One region of the Thermocaproicibacter melissae genome, then DNA from elsewhere that is predicted to be linked to it. Evidence: predicted binding sites of a transcription regulator. Region 1 holds the regulator's gene; the other holds the start of a gene.

Region 1 (11,341 bases):
CGTGGAGGTCATGCTGGAAAGCTCAATCTTCGCTTTTTCAGCAGCTTCCTTCAAGCGCTGCATTGCCATCTTGTCGCCCGAGAGGTCGATTCCGTTTTCTTTCTTGAACTCGGAAATCATCCAGTCCATGATGCGCTTGTCGAAGTCATCGCCGCCGAGGCGGTTGTTACCAGCGGTTGCCAGAACCTCCTGCACGCCGTCGCCCATCTCGATGATGGAAACATCGAATGTACCGCCGCCGAGGTCATAGACCATGATTTTCTGTTCCTGGCCCTTGTCGATGCCGTAGGAAAGAGCTGCGGCCGTCGGCTCGTTGATGATACGCTTGACTTCGAGGCCAGCAATCTTACCGGCGTCTTTTGTCGCCTGGCGCTGGCTGTCGGTGAAGTAAGCCGGAACAGTAATAACTGCGGAATTGACGGTCTCACCGAGGTATGCTTCTGCGTCTGCTTTCAGCTTCTGCAGAATCATAGCCGAAATTTCCTGCGGGGTATAGCTTTTGCCGTCGATTGTTACCTTGTAATCGGAACCCATTTCACGCTTAATGGACAAAATGGTGCGTTCCGGGTTTGTAATTGCCTGACGCTTTGCCACCTGACCGACCATGCGTTCACCGGTCTTGGAGAAAGCGACAACAGACGGTGTCGTGCGGGCACCTTCAGAGTTCGGAATAACAACAGGTTTGCCACCTTCAATCACGGCAACACACGAGTTTGTTGTACCTAGGTCAATTCCAATTGTTTTGGACATATTGATTACCTCCAAAATACATTTCTTTCGTTCGGATTCAAATTTATGGATAAACCGGAAGCGGTTGCCCGCACCGATTATATTTACCTAAAAACACGGGAGTTTTTTCAACCCCCACGCCAATATCCGCCTTTTGGCTTTCTTTTGCCGCAGGCGGCATGCACGCTGTTTTAGTTCGCAGCCTGAACCATCGCGTGGCGAATGACTTTGTCGCCTATGCAATAGCCTTTCTGGAACACCTTTGCAACGACGTTCTCACCGAGGTTTTCGTCTTCGATGTGGGCAACGGCGTTGTGCTTCATCGGGTCAAAGGGTTCGCCCTCTTTTCCCATTTCGGTAACGCCGAGCTTTTCGAGCGCCGCAAGCATCTGTTTGTGGGTCATTTCCACACCTGTGCGAAGAGCTTCAACCGAGCACTCTTTCTGCTCCAGTGCACGTTCCAGATTATCTTCAACGCCGAGGAACTCTTTCACGGCATCCGCTACGGCATCGTTGTAAAGGGCTTCCTTTTCCCTCGCCGTGCGTTTGCGGTAGTTATCGTACTCCGCCGCCGTGCGCAGCAAGATGTCTTTCTGCTTTGCAAGGGCTTTCTCGGTTTCTTCGAGCTTTTTCTTGGTTTCTTCCAGTTCTTTCTTGAGTAATTCGGCATCGGGAACCTGATTTCCCTCGCCACCCTGAGTTTCGGCCGTCGGCTTCTCTTCACCGGTGTTTTCCGCCATCTTCTCGGCTGTCTCTTTCTCAGCCGTTGCATTTTCGGCCGTTGTATTTTCGGCTGCCTCTTGCTTTTCTTCACCGGTGTTTTCCGCTATTTTCTTATCAGCTGTCTCTTTTTCAGCTGCTGTGTTTTCGGCTGCCTCCTGCTTTTCTTTTTTGGCGTTCTCTTTTTCTTGATTCAAGAGAAAAGCCCCCCTTTATTAATCTAAATCCATCAACTCGGTGAGCATTCTGCCGACCGAACTGGAAAGGTATTCCATGTTGGTGATGATTTTTCCGTAATCCATGCGCGTCGGGCCGATAACCGCAATCGCTCCGGCGTCTCTGTTGCCGATGGAGTAGCGTGAGACAATCACGCTGGAATCCTGCAGTTCCGGACGCTGACTTTCAAGGCCGATGAGCACTTTGGTGTTCTCTTTTCCTCTCGAGAGTAGCTTACAGAGGTCTGCGGGACGCGAGAGAAAATCTACGATTCTTCGGATATCTTCCTGCCTGAATTCCGGGTAAATCAGCAAGTTGACTTCACCGTTCAGGCACACATCGGAATGTGCGGATTCTCTTGCCGCTTCCGCCACCGCCATCAGCGCCGAACTCATCATCATGGCCATATCGCCCAGCGATGCCGCCAAAGTCTGCATATAGGCCGGCGTAACGGAGATAACCGGCACACCAACCAGCTTTTCGTTCAGCAGGCGGAAGAAAACCCTGAGGATTTCCGGCGTGAGGTCGAAATCGCAGTGGAAAACGCGGCTCTTCATCGTACCGGCTGAGGTCATCAGGATGACCATTGCCGTGCGGCGGCTGGTCTGCACCAACTGAATCGCCCGAATGACGCCGTCTTCACCGCTCGGAGTGGTGGAGACTGCTGCGTACTTTGTCATGGAAGCAAGTACCTTTGCCACGCCTTCCAGAAGCTTTTCCGGGTCGTAGGCGGAGGGAAGAATCATACTGTCGAGATACTGCTTCTCTTCCTGTGAAATGGGCCGCCGTTTCATGAGCGAATCAATGTAAACGCGGTAGCCTTTCTGGGAAGGAACGCGCCCGGCCGACGTATGCGGCTGCTCCAAAAGGCCCATGGAGCTCAACTCACTCATCTCATTGCGAACGGTTGCCGGAGACACCCGGAAGTTAAGGGTATCGCAAAGCGACTTTGAACCAACCGGCTCGCCTGTTGCGATGTAGAGTTCCACGACCGCTGCGAGGATTTTCCGTTTTCGTTCGCTAAGTTCCAACCCTTTTCCCTTCTTATCTATGGATTAGCACTCGTGTATGTTGAGTGCTAACTCTGTCTATAAGAGTACCATTACTTTGCCCGAATGTCAAGTTTTTATTTGTAAACTAATTGTGACGTAACAGGAATTTTCGCTGGAAATTTACACCGTCTGGGCACCATTAAGGCGCCCGACATCAATAGTCCGTGCGTGCAGGCTCAGCCTGCAAACAGAATTTCCGCTGTGAGCATATTGGAAACAAGAAATCCCTTCGGCGTGAAATGAAAGCCGCCTTTTTCGCAGACCGTCAGGCCGCCCGCTTCATACCGCCGGGCGGCTTTTTTGATGCGCTCGGGTATCGGGGTTCCGAACCGCGCGAGGCAGGCTTCGTCGGTAAGGCCTTCCGTCAGGCGCAGGCGGAGCATCGCAAACTCCTCAAACCCGCCGCCTGTGCCGTCCTGCTCCGGTTCCTCGCCGCGCAGAAAGCCGGCAAGGCTTCGGGCATAATGAAATCGCTTTCCGCTGAGGAACGAATGTGCCGAAGGCCCGAGACCAAGGTATTCCTCACAATGCCAGTACTTCGTGTTGTGCCGGCTTTCAAAACCCGGCTCCGCGAAATTGGAAATTTCATACTGCCGATACCCGAGTGTTTCTAGCTCGCGGCAGGCGGCGAGATAAAGCTCCGCCGCGCCGTCTTCACTCGGCAGGTTCAGCGTATCTTTTTGTTTCCAATATAACGTGTGCGGCTCCAGAATAAGCAGGTAGGCGGAAACGTGTTTCGCGCCAAGTTTCCTGCAAAACGATACGGAACGGGCAAGGCTTTCTTCCGTCTGCCCCTGTACCGCAAGCATGAGGTCTAGGGAAAGGTTCTCGATTCCGGCCCGATGCGCCGCTTCCGCGGCCCTGGCCGCATCGTCCGCCGTATGTCTGCGGCCGAGCAGGCGCAGTTCGTTTTCGTCCGCGGACTGCAAGCCGAGCGAGACTCGGTTTACGCCCGCCGCCGAGGCTTCGCGGAAAAAATCCGAAAGGTCGCCGCCGGGGTTTGCCTCCACGGTGATTTCGGCATTTTCCAGGCCGAATACGCTTCTTGCCGCTTCGGTGATGCGGGCAATGCGTTTTCCGCCCAGCAGGCTCGGCGTTCCGCCGCCGAAATACAGCGTGTCCGCGCTTCGGCCGGTTTCTTTCGACCAGAATTTTATTTTGCCAATGATACTTTCCGTATATTCATCCATCATGGCTTCCGTTCCGCGCAGGGAAAAGAAGTCGCAATAAGGACATTTTCCGTCGCAAAACGGCACATGAATGTAAAGGCCGAAAGGATTTTGCATCTGTTCTCTTCCTTTTATAAAGCAAGAGCCGGGCAAAACCGCCCGACTCGATTTTTCTCGAAGTTTCTGAATCTCTCCCACCAGCGATGAAACTTCGCAGCCTCAGGCCGCTTATTCGTCGAGCTTTAGCACGCTCATAAACGCCTCCTGCGGCACCTCTACCGTGCCGAGCTGGCGCATGCGCTTCTTGCCTTCCTTCTGCTTTTCGAGGAGTTTCTTCTTGCGCGAAATGTCGCCGCCGTAGCACTTTGCGAGAACGTCTTTGCGAAGCGCCTTCACGGTCTCGCGGGCGATAATGCGCCCGCCCACGCAGGCCTGAATCGGCACTTCAAACAGCTGACGCGGAATTTTCTCCTTCAGCTTTTCAACCATCTTGCGGGCGCGAGGATATGCTTTTTCCGAATGAATGATGAACGAAAGCGCGTCTACCGTTTCGCCGTTGAGCAAGATGTCGAGCTTCACGAGGCTGCTCTTCTTGTAGCCCGAAAGCTCATAGTCAAACGACGCATAACCGCGCGTGCGACTCTTGAGCGCATCAAAGAAGTCATAGACGATTTCGTTGAGCGGAAGCTCATAGTGGATATCCACGCGGTCCGTATCAAGGTAATTCATATCGAGGAACGTGCCGCGCCGCTCTTGACAAAGGTCCATGATGCTGCCGACGTAATCCTTCGGGGTGTAGATGTGCGCGTCCGCAATCGGCTCGTACGCCTCCGAGATTTTGGAGGGGTCGGGATAATTCGTCGGGTTGTCGATTTCCACCGTGGAACCGTCGGTGAGCTTGAGACGATAGACCACGCTCGGCGCGGTGGTAATGATGTCAAGCGAATACTCGCGTTCCAGACGCTCCTGCACGATTTCCATGTGCAGCAGGCCGAGGAATCCGCAGCGGAAGCCAAAGCCGAGCGCCGCAGAGGTCTCCGGCTCATAGCTGAGCGCCGCATCGTTGAGCTGCAGCTTTTCGAGCGCATCGCGCAGGTCGGGGTATTTGGCGCCGTCCGCCGGATAAATGCCGCAGAAAACCATCGGCTGCGCCGGGCGGTAGCCGGGCAGCGGCTCTTTGGCAGGGTTGTCCGCCAATGTAATGGTGTCGCCCACGCGTGCCTCGCGCACCGCTTTAATGGAAGCGGAAAGCACACCGACGTCGCCTGCGCGTAAGCAGTCGGTCGGCTCGAATTTCGTAGCGCGCATGAAGCCGCAGTCCACTACGGTAAATTCGCTGCCGGTGCTCATCATGCGGATGGTGTCGCCCGGCTTCACGGTTCCGTCAAACACGCGAACGTGCGCCACCGCGCCTTTGTAGGAATCGTAGTAGGAGTCGAAAATCAACGCTTTGAGCGGCGCGTTTTCGTCGCCCTTCGGCGGCGGAACATTTTTAACGATCTGCTCCATGACGGCTTCGACGTTCGTACCGAGCTTTGCGGAGATGCACGGCGCTTCATCGGCGGGAATTCCGATGATGTCTTCAATTTCCTTGCGCACCTTTTCGGGCTGCGCGCTCGGAAGGTCGATTTTATTGATGACGGGGATGATTTCAAGTCCCGCGTCTACGGCGAGATATGTGTTGGCAAGCGTCTGCGCTTCAATGCCCTGCGAGGCATCCACGATGAGGATGGCGCCTTCGCACGCGGCAAGGGAGCGCGAAACCTCATAGTTGAAGTCTACATGGCCCGGCGTATCAATGAGGTTGAAAATGTAGTCTTCCCCGTTTTTGGCGTGATAAAGAAGGGTTACGGCATGCGCTTTGATGGTGATACCGCGCTCACGCTCAAGCTCCATGTCGTCGAGAATCTGGTCTTCCATCTCGCGCAGAGGAACGGAGTCGGTCAGCTCCAATATCCGGTCGGCAAGTGTACTCTTGCCGTGGTCTATGTGTGCAATAATGCAGAAATTGCGAATATTCTTGCGGGGTATTTCCAAAAAACCACCTGCTTTCCCGGTCTTAAAAAACAGGGCGCCGAAAGGCGTCCTGCTCGATGATTTCTGTTTGTGTTCTGCGGCAGACTCAGTAGCGGTTTAATCCGCGGTAATATCTGTCGTTGAGTAAATGTTTCTTCTTGCCGCGTTTACGCCTACGGTAGCGGCTGCGGCCCGGCCCGCTGGGCGGACGGCGATTGCTGAAAATGACAATGAGCACCACAACAATGCCGAGCAAAATGCAAACCCATGCGAGAACACCTATCTGGTTCATCTTTGAAGAAGGTATCCCGCTCGAAGCAGAAGCAAGCGGGTCATACTCGACCACGCTGTCCGCCTCAGGGAGAATAATTTCGGCGGCAGAGGACGCCGGAGAAGACGAAACGAAATTGAAAAAGTCCGGCATGGAGCTCATGGATGAAGAAGACGAAGCCGTGCGGCGTTTTTTCTTCGGTTTCTTTGAGGAAACCGGTTTGCTAACCGTGGGTGGCACAGAAGCCATAGTTTGTTGAGCTGAACTAGGCGATGAACTCTCTCCGTGTGATGAACTTGATTTAGACGATGACGATGTTTTTGAAGATGAAGATGAAGATGAAGACGCTTGAGGCGATGATGACGTTTCACTTGAACCGGGTCCTTCCGCAAACGCATCTATCGATGTATAAGTAAACAGAAAAAAAGCCAGCATGAGAAGGCAAAGCAATTTTTTCCGTCCGTTCATGAAAAACCTCCGTTGCAAGCGCAGTGCAACAAGCCCTGCGAAAAAACACAAATACCCTGTTTCTCACCAATTATATCAAAAAAGCGGTGTCTGCCCGGCAAACCGGGTATGCCGCCCATGAAAATTCAGAAATAACAAGAATAATTATAGCATATTCCAGTGCTATTGCAAGCAAAGTTCAGATTTTTGCCGGTAATTTGGTAAATGAGTGTTTTTTCGTCACCAAAGCCGATTTTCCGACATTCATAGTCCACAACTGCAATCCCCAGAAAGAGGAGAATCAGCAGCAGTGTTGTAAAGAACGAAATGAGAAATGCGCGGATTTCACGTCTGTGCATGGGGCTTTCCACTTCCTTTGTTTATGTTAATCCCTGCAGCACCTTCGCAAGGGATTGGCCCACCAAAGTACCGCTGTATTTCGCTTCATCGAGGGTATTCGCGTCTGTGCCGATTTCAATGAGCAGCGAGCCTTTCGTGACGTTTTCGTTATAACGGCGCGCGCAGAAATCGAGCGGGCGCGCGAGGCCCGGCGCATCTTTGGCAAGCTGATTTTGAATGCGCAGGGCAAGGCGCAGGTTATATTCCCAGTTCGGGAAGCCGAGGGTTCCGTCGTCGTCGCAGCCGGAAAGAATCATCACTTGCGCAGCCTTTTTGCCGCCCACGACCGCAGTGGTTTTCAGCATGGTTCCGTCGTCGCGGTGCATGGCGTCACGGTGAATATCCAGCGTCACTTTGATGCTGGGGTATTGTTTCAGGTTCTTCTGCATCGTTGCGAGCGAGCGGTCATAGGAACCGTCGTAGGCAGGGTAATCGTGGACCGTCTTGTCATGCACAACGCCGATGCCCGCCGTTTCAAGCTGTTCGGCAATTTTGTCCCCCACGGCACACACCGTTTTCGTGAGGTCCGTGGTACGTGCCGTGCAGTCATACGACTCCGTAGTATGCGTGTGATAGATGAGCACCTGGGGAGCTTTGGAATCCTTCGCAATTTTAATGCCGGTAGCCTGCGTCAGCTCCTTCGCAAAATCAACCGACTTGTGCTTTTCCGTAGCATTTTTCACCCAGAAGTTGCCGACCTGCGTCCCGCCGTTGGCTGCGCTTACCTCCAGGACTTTATTGTTCAAAACCACAGATGAAGATTCGGAAGAAGCAGAAGGTGCCGAGGATGGGGACACTCTCGAAGATACCTTTTGAGAGACGGAGCTGGTCGGCGCACTCTGCGGAACGGAAGAAGGTGGTTCGGGAATTCCGGTTCCGTCTTCTTCCTCCTGACGGAAGAATTCATCGGTGTTGCCCGCGGGAAGAATGAAGCCCGCCGCTACCGCCGCCGCCTTTCCTCCCGTTCCTTTGGGGATGCGCACTGCCACACAGAAACTTCCCAGCAGTGCGAGCGCCGCAGCGGCAAAAATCGGCGCTTTTCTTCCCATCTCTTTCATCCGTCCGCCCTCCGAACCTTTTCTCCGCAGGATAAAACCTACCGATAATTTTATGCTCACCCACCCGGTGGTTATGCGGAAAAGCCCGTCCCGGTTCTGTCTCCGCCAAGCGAAACGCCGGGGCGCGGCTGCGGCAACATGCCGCCGGGAGCGAGTAAAAACTCTCCCGGCAAACTAAGCTCTCGGTTTCCGCCAAGCAAAACGCCGGGGCGTGGCTGCGGCAACATGCCGCCGGGGCGTGGCTGCGGCAACATGCCACCGGGAGCGAGTAAAAACTCTCCCGGCAAACGAAGCTCTCGGTTTCCGCCAAGCCAAATGCCGGGGAGTGACCGCGGAAGCATTCCGCACTCAGCCGGCTAGCTGGGCAAATTCCTCCACGCTCAGAGAAGGATTCAGGGCGCGGTTGATACCCATGGCAAGAAGGCGCGAGCCGCGGTCAATGATGAGGTCGATTTCGCGGGGCGTAACCATCATCTGTGCCCCACGCGGAGCCGCTTTTTCTTCCGGCACTCCGTCGCCGGCAAGGTCCTGCGCAAACGTGGAGGCATCTACCACCGTGGGGATTCCGATGCTGATAACCGGCACGCCGAGCGTGCTCGCGTCAATGCGCGGCCTGCTGTTGCCAACCCCAGCACCCGGCGAAATGCCCACCGAGCTGAGCTGTACCGTGCATCCGAGCCGCGCGGGGTTGCGCGCCGCAAGCGCATCTACGGCAATCACGGCGGCTGGCTGTGTCTCGTTCACAATGGCGCGCAATACTTCGAACGCCTCCATGCCCGTGCATCCGAGCACACCCGGGCTGACGACCGAGACCGGACGTAAGCCTTCAAGCCCCGTTACTTTCGCGATTTCCCCTTTGATGTGCCGCGTTGCAAGCACACGCTCCGCCGCAAGCGGGCCGAGCGCGTCCGGCGTCACGGCGCGGTTTCCGAGACCCGCCGCAAGCACCAGGCCTTCTTTCGGCACCAAAGAGGCAAGCTCTTCCGTGAAAAGTTCCAGAAGGGTGTCATCGGGGTCAGTATGGTCGGAAATCGAGCCGACTTCCAGCGTAATGTAAACCCCGCCATCCTCTTCGATGCGCGTAACCTTGCAGCCGTCTTTTTCGCGCACCGTCCGTTTTGAAGTCTCATTTTTTTCAAGCGCCAAGTCTGTACGAAAATTCATAATTTTTCTTCCCCTTTCGGCCATATCGGCCGACAGATTTTTCTTGCTTTTTTTCGTCGCAAATGTTATCATACTATATAAGACTGCCGAAGGAGGTGGAACCATGCCCAACATCAAATCGGCGAAAAAGCGTGTGAAGATCACCGCGGTGAAAACGATGAGGAATAAGGCTGCGACTACGGAATTGAAGACAGAAATTAAGAAGGCCGTTGCCGCTATTGAAGCCAACGACGCCAACAAGGTGCAACTCGTGCGTGCAGCTGTGAAGAAGATTGACCATGCTGCTGCGCGTGGAATCATTCATAAGAACAACGCTGCCCGTAAAAAGTCCGCGCTGGTTCGCAAACTGAACGCAAATGCGTAACCGTTTGGTCAGAACGTAGAAGCAGAGCATTCACACGCTCTGCTTTTTTTGCACTCTTTCGCAGGCGATTCGTCCGTCTTTGTTCCCGTTGACATTTGTCTGATTATTGATTATGATAGAACTAGATTGTGGAACCTGTTTAGGTTGGTTCCCTGAAAATGGGGGTGTCCGAATTGAAAAAGTCCGGTAAACTGTCCGTGTTAATTACCGTAGTTTCGTTGTTAGCTGCGGCTGTTTCCTTGGCCGTTGCTGTTGTACTCTACCTCGAAAAAAAGAAAAAAGATGAAGAAGATCTCGAACATTATCTGGACTGTTCGATTCAGTAACACCGCAAATAAAGATGTACGGACAGGCTCATGAAGCCTGCCCGTTTTTGTTTATCTGCCTTTGCCGCCGAACGAGCGGACGGCAGTTCTGGCGCGCATGACGGCACGGAAGGTGTACTTTGCCACCTGCCAGAGCAGCGTCATCATCCAGCTGCCGCTGATGGCACGGAAAACAGTCCATGCGTAAGAAGCATAGCGGTACCCTGCTTTCACCTTTCGGAAGTTAGGGTTAACTCTTATCTCCCGATTTTGAAAACAAAGCGGCTAGGTAGCCGAAAAACACCGCCGCCGCGATTCCGGCCGCCCCCGCCGTCACGCCGCCGGAAAAAACGCCCAAAAAGCCTTTTTCACGCACGGCTTCCAGCGTGCCTTTCGCCATTAGATAGCCGAATCCGGTCAACGGAACGGTAGCGCCGGCACCGGCGTAATCCACAAGAGGTTCATAAACGCCGAGCGCACCCAGAAGGACACCGAGCGTGACGAAAGAAACCAGAATCCGCGCCGGCGTCATCTTGGTAAAATCCAGCAGAAGCTGTGCCACAACGCAGATGGCTCCGCCGACTACAAATGCCCGCACAAACTCCATGATTTTTCACCTCGCGGTTAGTTTCGCCTGGCCGCTTGTTCCCTATTCATCGAAAGGAGAAGAAATGAACCGGAAAATCGTTTTTTTCGATCTCGACGGCACTCTGCTCGGCAAACGCAGTGGGAAGCTGTTTCAAATCCCCGGCGACGCACTGCAGGCGATTGACGAAATGAAACGCCGCGGGCACATGGCCGTGGCCTGCACAGGGCGGCCGATAAGATTCGTGCGTCATTTCTTCCCCGGCGTCTTTGACGGCATTATCGCCTCAAACGGCGCACATGTCACACTCGGCGACGAAGTCCTTCGCGACTGGATTCTTCCCGAGTCCCGCGTGCGGGAGCTGTGCCGCCGTTTTGATTCTTACGGCTGCCATTATTTTTTCATCGGCAACGACCGCGGGTGGGCAAGAAACATCGAAAGCGCTCCCGCTGAGCTTGTCGAGTCGCTTCTTAAAAGTTATTTTTTCCCCCATTTCATTGCGGAAAAATGGGAGCCGCATGAAATTGCCGCAAACGCGATGGATTTCGTTTTCCGCGACGAAGCGGAGTTCAAGGCGCAGTTGCCTGCGTTCCAGGGCGAAGGCATGGTTTTCAGCCGCCACGCAAACGGCCTGAGCGGTGACCTCACCCTTCCCGGGAACAACAAGGGCATCGGCGTGAACTGCCTTCTTGCGCACATGGGAGCATCCCGCCAAGACACCGCCGCGTTCGGCGACAGCACGGGCGACCTTGCCATGATGCGCGAGTGCGGCACTGCCGTGGCGATGGGCAACGCAACAGACGACGTAAAGCAATACGCCGATTTTGTAACCACCGCAATTTTTG
Region 2 (11,341 bases), 500 kb from region 1:
GCCGGGCGACGTGATTGAAATCGCGCTGGGGGCAAAAAACATCCGCGCAAAAGTTTTGAGCGTGGATGAGTACGCTTCCAAAGCGGATGCATCTTCCCTCTACGAGATCCTTTCTGACGAATAAAGTATATGTCCCACCGCGTCTGCATAAGAATGATACAGACACAATGCGGGAGGGACTTCCATGAGCGAACAGAAATCCGCGCAAACTGCTGGGCAGCAGAAAAACGGAAAGATGCCTCACAGCCTGATTCTGGAGAACCGCAGAACGCTGACAGCAACGGGAGTGTCCAATGTTGACAGCTTCAACGATGAGACGGTTGTTGCCATTACAGATCTTGGCGACCTTACCGTGCACGGAAGCAACCTACATATCGACAAGCTGAACCTGGAAACCGGAGAATTAACGCTTGACGGCGACATCACCTCTATGACATACACGGAAAACCGTTCCTCCGGGGGAGGCGTTTTTTCCAGGCTTTTCAAATAGGGGAGTGAGACAGTTTGAATCTGACTCTCACATCTCAGCTTGTCGGTTTTCTCATCTTTTTTGCGACTGGTGCGGTGGCCGGTGCAGCCTATGACATTCTCCGCATTTGGCGGGCAATGTTCCGTTCAGAGCGCCGCACCGTTTTTTTTCAGGACTTTTTCTACATGGTCCTCCTCGCATATTTCACGTTCCTCGTGAATCTTGCGGTGAATTACGGTGAACTTCGGCTTTATCTCTTTGCGGGCGAGACGCTCGGATGGTTCGTTTGGCACTGGACGGTCGGCCGTGTGACGGTCGGCCTCTTCCGCAGGCTTTTTGACTTTCTCTACCGCAAGTTTTTTGACCCGGCATCGGCATGGCTTCGTCGCACTTCGGGAAAATTATTACGAAAAGCAAAGAAATGTGCGAAATCGGGGCAAAAGCGGCTTCAAAGTTGGAAAAATAGCTTGAAACATCACTGTTCGGTAGTGTATAATCAACGTAAAGCGAAACGGAAAAGTAAAAAACGCAAGGCAAGAAAAAGAGGCGTGCGCCATGATGAAGCTGATCAAAGGTCAAAAACCTCGGAAAAGCATTTTGCTGCGCGTCGCAATCGTCGCCTTCGCAATTTACGCCATCATGCTCCTCGTGCAGCAGCAGGCGGAGATCAACGCGAAAAAGCAAGAGCTCGCTTCCGTGGAACAACAAATCAAAATTCAAGAAATCAAAAACGATGATCTCAGAAATGCATTGGGTTCAGGGCAGAGCGATTATATTGAAAAAGCTGCCCGCGAGTCGTTGGGCTACTCGAAACCCGGAGAGCGCGTTTTTGTTAATATAGCCGGAAAATAAACATTCCTGACTGAGGAGGAAAATACTTATTTATGCAGCTTGAGGTTGGAGCGATTCTTGAGGGGAAAGTAACAGGCATCACAAAGTTCGGGGCTTTTGTGGAACTTCCTGGCGGCAAAACGGGAATGGTGCACATCTCAGAGGTGGCATCCACTTTCGTGAAGGAAATCCGCGATTATGTGACAGAAAATCAGGTCATCAAGGTCAAAGTCCTTGCCATTAACCCGGACGGGAAGATCAGCCTTTCGATGAAAAGGGTGAATGAAGCTCCCCAAAGCGGCAAAGTGTCTGCTCAGCACAGCAGCGGCAGACCGGGCAATTTCGAGTGGCAGGCCGGTCGGCGCAACGAGCCTACAAGTTTTGAGGACATGATGGCAAAGTTTAAGCAGACAAGCGATGAGAAAATGTCTGACCTCAAGCGCTGTATGGAGGCAAAGAGGGGCGGCTTTTCAAGACGTGGGGGTTCTACACGGTAATGACATAATGATTCGGATTTGTTCCGTTGAGCGGAGTGCTTGCACTCCGCCTTTTGTTATACCGGAGAATTTTATGCCTGTTATCAATGCTGAAAACATGCCATAGCGAAAAGCGGGGACAAGCCTGTTTCCGGATTTACCCGCACACGGAATACCACTTTGAAAGAAGGAGCAAAAAGTCATGTCACTTAGAGAAATCCGTGCGGAGCAGATTACAGAAGAAGTGAAAAGACTCTGCATCGAAGCCAATAAAGAACTGCCGGAAGATTTGGAGCAGGTCATCCGTGCAGCGGAAAAGACGGAAACCTCAAAAATCGGCAAATCCATTCTCGCTGACCTCGGTGCGAATATGGATGCGGCACGGGAACTCAATCTGCCCGTCTGCCAAGATACGGGTATGGCGGTCGTGTTTGCCGACATCGGCCAAGATGTTCATATTACCGGAGGCGCGTTTGAAGACGCTGTCAACAAGGGCGTGCGGCGCGGATATCTGGATGGCCTCCTTCGTCTCTCGGTTGTAGCCGATCCCATCCGAAGGGGCAACACGGGCGACAACACCCCTGCGGTGATTCATACCCGCATTGTCCCCGGCGACAGAATTGCGCTCACCGTTGCGCCAAAGGGCTTTGGCAGCGAAAATATGAGCCGCCTGAAGATGTTTACCCCTGCCGCGTCGCAAGATGACTTGATTGAGTTTGTCGCAGAAACGGTGAAGCTCGCGGGCGGCCGTCCCTGCCCGCCTGTGGTGATTGGCGTAGGAATCGGCGGAGATTTTGAGCTGTGTGCGCTTCTCGCAAAGAAAGCACTCTGCCGGCCTGTCTCGCAGCGCAATGCAGACCCGTTTTATGCGGAACTGGAAGAACGCATGCTGCGCCGCGTAAATGAGCTCAATGTGGGACCGCAGGGCTTCGGCGGAAGCACTACGGCTCTTGCCGTGAATATCGAGCAGTATGCCACACACATTGCCGGGCTCCCGATTGCGGTCAATATGGGTTGCCATGTAACACGGCATAAATCTGTATTAATTTAATCATGGAGTCTTTATTGGTTATCATAATTATGGTATGATGAAAGTAGCAGGGAGCTGTGTTTCCCACTGGAAAGAAGGGGGTTTACGGCATGAAACTTACTTTCATCGGAAGAAAGGTTAACCTGAAAGATAATTTCAAGGAACTTGCAGCCAAGAAATTGTCCCGTTTCGACCGTCTTTTCGGCGATGATGCAGAAGCGAAAGTCGTGGTTACAGTGGAGAAAAACCACCAGACCGTCGAAATAACCATCTTTTCCCGGGGAATGATATACCGCGCCGAAGCTCGCGCAAATGAAATGAATGTTGCTCTCGATGAAGTCATTGCTTCCTTGGGCAGTCAAATCCGAAGAAATAAAAAGCGCTTGAACAAGAAATTCAGCTCTGCTGAACTGCTGATTCCCGAAAGCGATTCTTCGGAGGAAGATTATGAGGAGAACAGCTTTCAAATTGTTCGCAGAAAGCGCTTTGCCGTGAAGCCGATGAGTGTGGATGAGGCAATTCTGCAGATGGAACTTCTGGACCATCAATTCTTTATGTTCCGCAACGAAGAAACCGGAGACATCAGCGTTGTGTACCGCCGGAGAGGCGGCGGTTACGGCCTGCTGGAACCGGAACCGGCTTAAGAAACTTATGATTGTGCGGGGCTGCGCAAAGCAGCCCCTTTTTTTGAATCAAAGGAGAAGAGGACGTAATGAGTGATTTTCAGCTTGTTTGTCCCTGCCTGTTTGGGCTTGAGGGACCTTTGGCGGATGAACTGCGGAAAATGGGCGCTGAAAATGTCGCACCCCAGAACGGCCGTGTCGTTTTTGACGGTTCCGACGAAATGATTGCGCGCGCCAATATCTGCAGCCGCTATGCCGAGCGCGTGCAAATCTTAATGGCGACTTTCCCGGCACGGAGTTTTGAGGAACTGTTCCAAGGCGTCAGAAATCTGCCGTGGGAGCGCTGGATCGGCAAAACCGATGCTTTCCCAGTCAACGGTTCCTGCCTCAATTCGCAGCTTGCCAGCGTTCCGGACTGCCAGTCCATCATCAAAAAAGCGGTCGTGGAAAGGCTGAAAAGCAAATACTCCGTCAACTGGTTTGAGGAGACAGGCCTTCCGCGCAAAATTCATTTTCTGATTCTGAAAGACATGGTCAGCCTCATGATTGACACGAGCGGCCCGGGTTTGCACAAACGCGGGTACCGCGCCAACGCCACGGAAGCGCCGATTCGTGAGACACTTGCCGCGGCAATGGTTTATTTCTCGCGCGTTCGTCACGACGCGAATTTCATAGATCCGTTCTGCGGCTCCGGCACTCTTCTGATTGAAGCAGCATTGACAGCGCTGAATATTGCGCCGGGCGTTTCGCGCCGGTTTGATGCAGAGGGGTGGAACACCATCGACAGCGGAGTTTGGAAAAAGGAACGCGAGCGTGCCCGTTCCCTCGAAATGCACGATACCGGTTTTATCGCCAAAGGGTACGACATTGACCCCGCGGCGGTAGCACTTGCGGCGGAAAACGCGCAGAAAGCAGGAGTTTCCGGCTGCGTACACGTTGAAAGACGCGATATTGCAGATTTCCGCGAAGAAGGAGATTTCGGCTGCGTTATCTGTAATCCGCCATACGGAGAGCGCCTGCTTGACCTTCGCGCAGCCGAGGAGATTTACCGTACAATGGGTAAGGTGTTTGTTCCGCGCCGCGGTTGGAGCTACTCCTTCATCACACCGGATGAAACCTTTGAAAAATGTTTCGGAAGAAGGGCCGCAAAACGCAGAAAACTTTATAATGGAATGATTCGCTGCCAATACTATATGTATTTCAAAGAAAAGAACGAGCAGGAAAAATGAGCGGAACAGCGACAGAACGGCATTTTTTATTTGTAAAAAAATTATTAACTTCCCGATTTTCATAGAAAAACTCTTGATTTTTCAGAGGGAAGTCGATAAAATATATGTTAGCACTCGGGAACATTGAGTGCTAACAAATCGTTAATTTTCAAGGAGGATATATTATGACGATCAAACCATTGCTTGACAGAGTCCTGATCAAAATGGAAGAAGCGGAAGAAACAACAAAAGGTGGCGTTATTCTTGCCAGCTCCGCCAAAGAGAAACCGCAGATCGCAGACGTGATCGAGGTTGGCCCGGGCGGCCTTGTTGATGGCAAAGAGGTCAAGATGTATGTCAAAAAGGGCGATCGTGTCATCACCAGCAAATACGCTGGAACAGAAGTTAAGATTGACGGCGAAGAATACACACTTGTCCGTCAGAGCGACATTCTTGCAGTTGTGGAGTAATTGCATAGCTTAAAATACTGAGAAAAATTTTGGAGGAATAGATTATGGCGAAACAGATCAAATATGGCGAAGATGCGAGAAAAGCACTTCTTAGCGGCGTTAATCAGCTTGCCGATACCGTTAAAATTACACTCGGACCGAAGGGTCGTAACGTCGTTCTCGACAAAAAATATGGCGCACCGCTCATCACCAATGACGGTGTAACCATTGCAAAGGAAATCGAACTCGACGATCCGTTTGAGAACATGGGTGCTCAGCTCGTCAAGGAAGTTGCCACAAAGACGAACGATGTGGCTGGCGACGGTACCACCACCGCAACCCTCCTTGCACAGTGCCTCATTCGCGAAGGCATGAAGAACGTTGCTGCCGGTGCTAACCCGATGGAGATTCACAAGGGCATTCAGGCTGCTGTTGATGTAGCAGTTGAGACCCTGAAGAAGAACTCCAAGAAGGTTTCCGGCCCGGACGACATTGCCCGTGTTGCTTCGATTTCTGCTTCCAATGACTTTATCGGCAAACTGATTTCGGAAGCAATGCAGAAGGTTACTTCCGACGGCGTTATCACCGTGGAAGAATCCAAGACTGCTGAAACCTATTCCGAAGTTGTTGAAGGTATGATGTTTGACCGCGGCTATGTTACTCCTTACATGGTCACGGATACCGAGAAGATGGAAGCCGTCATTGACGATGCCTCCATTCTGATTACGGACAAAAAGATTTCTAACATTCAGGAAATCTTACCGCTCCTCGAGAAGATTGTTCAGGCCGGCAAGAAGCTCCTCATCATCGCAGAAGATGTTGAAGGTGAAGCACTCAGCACTCTGATCCTGAACAAACTCCGCGGCACCTTCACTTGCGTTGCTGTTAAGGCTCCGGGCTTCGGTGACAGACGCAAAGAAATGCTTCAGGATATTGCTATTCTCACTGGCGGTCAGGTTATCTCCTCTGAACTTGGCCTTGAACTGAAAGAGACAACTCTTGATCAGCTCGGCCATGCACGTCAGGTCAAGGTTGACAAAGAAAACACCATTATTGTTGACGGCTCCGGTGACAAGAAAGCAATTGCTGACCGTGTTGCTCAGATTCGCGCTCAGATTGAAAAAACAACTTCCGATTTCGACAAAGAGAAGCTCCAGGAGCGCCTTGCAAAGCTGTCCGGCGGCGTAGCAGTCATCAAAGTCGGCGCTGCAACAGAAGTCGAAATGAAAGAGAAGAAGCTCCGCGTGGAAGACGCCCTTTCTGCTACGAAAGCTGCTGTTGAAGAAGGCATTGTAGCGGGCGGCGGCGTTGCTCTCATCAACACCATTCCGGCTGTCCAAGCCCTTGTTGACAAATCCGAAGGCGACGTAAAGACCGGTGCAAAGATTGTTCTCCGCGCACTGGAAGAGCCGGTTCGTCAGATTGCTTACAATGCTGGCCTCGAAGGCTCCATCATCATCGACGCCATCAAGAAGTCCGGCAAGATCGGCTACGGCTACGACTTTGCGAACAACAAGTATGGCGACATGATTTCCTTAGGCATCGTAGACCCGACCAAGGTAACTCGTTCCGCACTGCAGAACGCTGCCTCTGTCGCTTCTATGGTTCTCACCACCGAATCCCTTGTTGCTGACAAGAAAGAGCCTGCTCAGAATAATGCAGCTGCTGGCGGCGACATGGGCGGTGCGTATTAATCATCGTCATTCCCTCCAGATTACTGGAAACAAAACAAGGCAGGCGCCAATTGGCGTCTGCCTTGTTTTTGTGCCTTACGCACGGACGTCTATGTCCGACATCCGCGCGAAAACGCGGTTGCGGAACTCCTCATAGGAGCAGCACCCGTTCAGCATGGCAAGCTGTTCGTCGTCCGGCAAGGAAAGGAAAAACTTCTTTGCCTTTTTTTCCTGCTCTGTGAGTTCCGAGGGGAAGGGAAATTCTTGGTATCCGGAATAATCCATTGCAGTTCACCTCTGCGTTATGCTATGCAGGCTTTTTTCACTTCATACAAAAAATAGAAAAAATTTAGAAACAGCGTTTGAAATTGCCTTCTTCGGGCAACATAATGCAAAGAGGTGATGCAATGGCGTCTTATATTGATCCAAGTATGCGCAGCCGGTTCGAGTCGCTGTCCATTGACTTGAAAAACGCCATTCTCGAGAAGAATGTCCAAATCAAGAATCTGCAGGACTTGATCCAATGCCTCCAATCCATCGTCGATGACACGTAAAAAGAGCTGCACTCCGACTTAATTTCCGTCGGAGCGCAGCTCTTTTTTGGCAGATGCAGGCTTTAGCCCGGAATCATTTCCTCATATTTTGCAGCCAGCCAATTGATGGCTTCCTGCCGCCCGTTTTCGTCCATGGGGAAGCTGTGCCGGTCTTCTATTGTGCTTTTTTCATAGCAGAAAGGCCCGTACCAGACCTCCACCAGAATGACTCTGCGCGGAGGGTCACTATCTGCGCCTTCTTCCGCTTCTTGGGCAGGAGACAGCTTGTAGCGGAATTCCTTTTCGCCGTCATTGTTTACACTGCCGGTGAAAACACAACCGTTCTGGAAGAACAGCAGCTCCGGAATGAAATACTGAGCGTGCCAGTCAATCGCTTTTCTCAATGGTTCAAATCCTCCCTGCGTATAGCCCGGAAAAAACCCGCCTCCGTTTCCGAAGGCGGGGAGGTTTCCTTTAACGGTTTATTCTTTCGGAACAACAAAGTCTGAGCCGATTTTCAGCTTTGCCGCTTCAATAATCAGTCGGATGCAGTTTTCGTCCCCGAGGCGTTCACTGTTTAAGCACAAGTCAAAGTTCGACGGAACATTCCATTCCTGACCGGTGTAGTACCGATAAAAGTCTTCGCGGTATTTGTCCGTTTTCGCAACAAAAGCCTCGGCTTCTTTTTCGGAAAGGTCGTTGTACTCCATGGTGGCCTTTACGCAAAACTCACGCGAAGCCTGAATGTTGACGGTGAGGACGTTCGGATAATCACGGAAAATAAAGTCGGCAGCGCGGCCCATTACCACAAAGGACTCGCGTTCCAGCAGGCTCCTTAGTACCTTTGCTTGGTAATTGTAAAGGTTCTCGTCAGAAATAAAGCCGTTTTGTTCTGGAGTGAGTACATTGCCCACGCGGTTTTTCCGAAGATTTTTGAACAACAGCGGTTTTGTCAGGCGTTCGTCTGCCTCGCCGAACAATTCTTCGTTAATTCCGCTTTCAATGGAGGCAAGCTGCAGCAGCTCGCGGTCAACAAAATCAATGTTCAACCTGTCGGCAAGTTTTTGCCCGATTCTGCGTCCGCCGCTTCCGTAGCCGCGTGCGATGGTAATTGCATAATGGCTCATACTAATCCACTCCTGTTCCCGAAATCGCCCGACTAGTTGTAAATATCTTACGAATATTATTATATAACAACGAATAAAATTGTCAATAATTTACGAAGATATTTCCGCTTGCAGGAAAAAGGCTTATGCTTTGGGGAGCGCCTCGTACTTTGCCCTCAGGTAGTCGGCAATTTCTTTCACACCGGCAGGAGTCTGGCCTTTCTTGAGGCTGACTTCAAATACAGGCGCCTGAGAAATTGCGCGCAGACCCTTGTTGAAGTTTTCGGTGTCGAAGCCCACAGCTTCCTTGAGGTCGCATTTCGTCAGCACAACAGCGTCAGCATAGCTAAACATCGGAACATATTTGAACGGCTTGTCGTCGCCTTCCGGAACGCTTGCTGCGAGCAGACGCACGTTTTCGCCCAAGTCAAATTCTGCCGGGCAGATCAGGTTGCCAACATTCTCAATGAAGACAATGGCGTCACGCAGGTCGATTTTCTCGGCGCCGTCGCGGATAACGCGCGAATCGAGATGACATTCGCCGCAGGTGTTAATCTGCGAGGAACGGATTCCCTGCTTCTCAAGATTTTCCGCGTCGATGGAGGATGCGATGTCGCCTTCAATAACGCCGACCGAAATCGGGGCAAGCTCCTTTGCAAGCGCCGAAATCAGTGTGGTTTTTCCGGATCCAGGGGAACCCATCAGGTTGACGGCAAGAATATGCCTTCCGGAAAAATAGGCTCTGTTTTCTTCTGCAAGCTTCTCGTTCGCTTCCAGAAGTTCTTTCATGATTATAACTTCCATGTGTAAACTCCTTTTCTCAATCGTACTTCGGCGGTGGTGTCAGTTTCCGTCGAAAGATTTAATATAAAATTCCGTTCCAGTACCTTTAATAAGAACGGAGCTCCCGCCGCAGGCGGGGCAGTCGAAACTTTTTTCGTGCGGAAATTCGGTTCCGCATACAGTGCATTTCAGCATGGCAGGGCGGTGCTCAAAGACGAGCTTTGCATTTGCGCAGGGTGTGTCCTTTGCCGCCACTTCAAAATACATCTGTACGGATTCATCCACAACGGAAGAAAGCTCACCGATGACAAGCGTGATTTTCGTTATCTCGTGGAATCCGTGCTTTTTGGCTTCGTCCTTCATCACGCGGATAATGTCAAGGACGATGGGAAGTTCGTGCATCTGGTACGCTCCGTTTCTGTTGAACGGCAGCTCACACGGCCGCCGAGGATTCAAACTGCATGTTATAGTATTTCGCGTAGATTCCGCCTTTTGCAAGAAGCTCGTCGTGTGTGCCGCGCTCCGCGATGCCGTCGTCTGCAATGACTACGATTTCATCTGCGTTGCGAATCGTAGAAAGACGGTGTGCAATCACAATCGTTGTGCGGCCCTTCGATAGCGCGTCGAGCGATGCCTGAATGTAGCGCTCGCTTTCGTTATCCAGCGCGCTCGTTGCTTCGTCGAGAATCAGAATCGGCGGATTTTTTAGGAACACGCGGGCAATCGCGATGCGCTGTTTCTGTCCGCCGCTCAGACGTGTGCCGCGTTCTCCCACGTAGGTGTCGTAGCCGTCGGGCAGACTGCACACGAAGTCGTGAATTCCCGCGCTTTTGGCAGCACGCAGAATTTCTTCGTCCGTAGCGTCAGGTTTGCCGTAAGCGATGTTGTCACGGATACTTCCGGAGAACATGTAGACATCCTGCTGCACAATGCCGATTGCGCTGCGAAGGGACTTGAGCGTTACATCGCGGACGTCATGGCCGTCAATCAGGATTTGACCGCTGGCCACATCGTAGAAGCGCGGAATGAGAGAACAGAGCGTCGTTTTGCCGCCGCCGGAAGGCCCGACAAGCGCCAACGTTTCGCCGGCTTTAATGTGCAGGTTGATGTGTTCCAGCACGGATTCGTCTTCATTGTAGCGGAACGAAACATCTTTGAATTCGATTTCGCCCTTTACGGAATTCAAAGGCTTTGCATTGGGTTTGTCTTTGATTTCGGGCGGGGTCTCAATGACCTCAACAAAACGGCGGAAACCGGAGTATCCCTTTTGGAACAGCTCGGTAAATTCCACCAATACGTCAATCGGATTGATGAAGATTCCAATATACAAAGCGTATATCGATAAGTCTGCTATACTTAAAGTACCGTTTGCGACAAAGATTCCGCCGCAGACGACGACGGTGAGATAAAGCAAACCTTCAAAAAAGGCGTTTCCTGCGCGGAAGCTGCCCATAATGCGGTAACTGCTGACCTTGGAGTCAAGAAAGCGCAGGTTGCTTTTCTCGAACTTTTTGCGCTCGAGATCCTCGTTGCCGAATGATTTCACCACGCGGATGCCTGCAAGGCTGTCTTGCACCTGTGCGTTGACGCTGGCAATCTTTTTGCGGTTGTCGAGGAAAATTGCGCGCATTTTTTTGTTCTTCTGGACGCTGAACACAATCATAACGACGGTAACCGCTGCGAGGATCAGTGTCATCGGCACGTTCATCATCAGCATGAGGATAAAGGAACCGACAATTTTCAGAATGGAAATCAGAATATTCTCCGGCCCGTGGTGCGCCAGCTCCGAAATGTCGAACAAATCGGAGACGAGCTTGCTCATCATTTCGCCGGTGTTGTTCCGGTCATAGTAGGAAAAGGAAAGCCGCTGGTAGTGGTCGAAAAGGTCTTGACGCATGTTGCTTTCCATGCGTGCGCCCATGATGTGCCCCCACGAAGTGATGTAATACTGGCACCCGAAGCGGACCAAATACATTGCCAGCAAGGAGCCGCCAATCCACGGCAGCATACGCAGAATTTCGTCGCCGGAGCCTGCGAAAAGTCCGTTTGTCAGGTTGCGCAGAATCTGCGGAAAAGCAACATCAATCGCAGAAAGCAGGAGGGCGCAGAACATGTCAAAGTAGAAGATTGCCCGGTAAGGTTTGTAGTAGCTTATGAATC

The links. Region 1 encodes HrcA, which represses chaperone genes, less so after heat shock. Its sites were predicted from a motif close to TGTTAGCACTCNNNNNNNNNGAGTGCTAACA; they were not measured.
Region 2: a site for HrcA is predicted at 4,764-4,794, ahead of NOG13_RS05545 (co-chaperone GroES). Genes of this name have one in related genera too.

The regions. Positions count from the first base shown of each region.
Region 1 covers NZ_CP101827.1:1,613,645-1,624,985, forward strand. The annotation lists gene dnaK (molecular chaperone DnaK) at 1-750, opposite strand, end outside; gene NOG13_RS07880 (hypothetical protein) at 796-924, shown strand; gene NOG13_RS07885 (nucleotide exchange factor GrpE) at 921-1,646, opposite strand; gene hrcA (heat-inducible transcriptional repressor HrcA) at 1,665-2,696, opposite strand; gene hemW (radical SAM family heme chaperone HemW) at 2,894-4,003, opposite strand; gene lepA (translation elongation factor 4) at 4,115-5,923, opposite strand; gene NOG13_RS07905 (hypothetical protein) at 6,009-6,422, opposite strand; gene NOG13_RS07910 (hypothetical protein) at 6,767-6,979, opposite strand; gene spoIIP (stage II sporulation protein P) at 7,001-8,077, opposite strand; gene NOG13_RS07920 (hypothetical protein) at 8,149-8,418, opposite strand; gene gpr (GPR endopeptidase) at 8,426-9,241, opposite strand; gene rpsT (30S ribosomal protein S20) at 9,345-9,605, shown strand; gene NOG13_RS07935 (hypothetical protein) at 9,779-9,931, shown strand; gene NOG13_RS07940 (hypothetical protein) at 9,983-10,144, opposite strand; gene spoVAE (stage V sporulation protein AE) at 10,161-10,517, opposite strand; gene NOG13_RS07950 (HAD family hydrolase) at 10,582-11,341, shown strand, end outside.
Region 2 covers NZ_CP101827.1:1,113,652-1,124,992, reverse strand. The annotation lists gene NOG13_RS05585 (RNA-binding S4 domain-containing protein) at 1-124, shown strand, start outside; gene yabP (sporulation protein YabP) at 185-490, shown strand; gene yabQ (spore cortex biosynthesis protein YabQ) at 505-1,206, shown strand; gene NOG13_RS05570 (FtsB family cell division protein) at 1,109-1,321, shown strand; gene NOG13_RS05565 (S1 RNA-binding domain-containing protein) at 1,354-1,797, shown strand; gene NOG13_RS05560 (fumarate hydratase) at 1,979-2,827, shown strand; gene hpf (ribosome hibernation-promoting factor, HPF/YfiA family) at 2,917-3,450, shown strand; gene NOG13_RS05550 (THUMP domain-containing class I SAM-dependent RNA methyltransferase) at 3,519-4,658, shown strand; gene NOG13_RS05545 (co-chaperone GroES) at 4,823-5,107, shown strand; gene groL (chaperonin GroEL) at 5,152-6,780, shown strand; gene NOG13_RS05535 (hypothetical protein) at 6,856-7,044, opposite strand; gene NOG13_RS05530 (molecular chaperone GroEL) at 7,167-7,313, shown strand; gene NOG13_RS05525 (hypothetical protein) at 7,376-7,696, opposite strand; gene NOG13_RS05520 (cytidylate kinase-like family protein) at 7,775-8,419, opposite strand; gene hypB (hydrogenase nickel incorporation protein HypB) at 8,543-9,202, opposite strand; gene NOG13_RS05510 (hydrogenase maturation nickel metallochaperone HypA/HybF) at 9,242-9,583, opposite strand; gene NOG13_RS05505 (ABC transporter ATP-binding protein) at 9,615-11,341, opposite strand, start outside.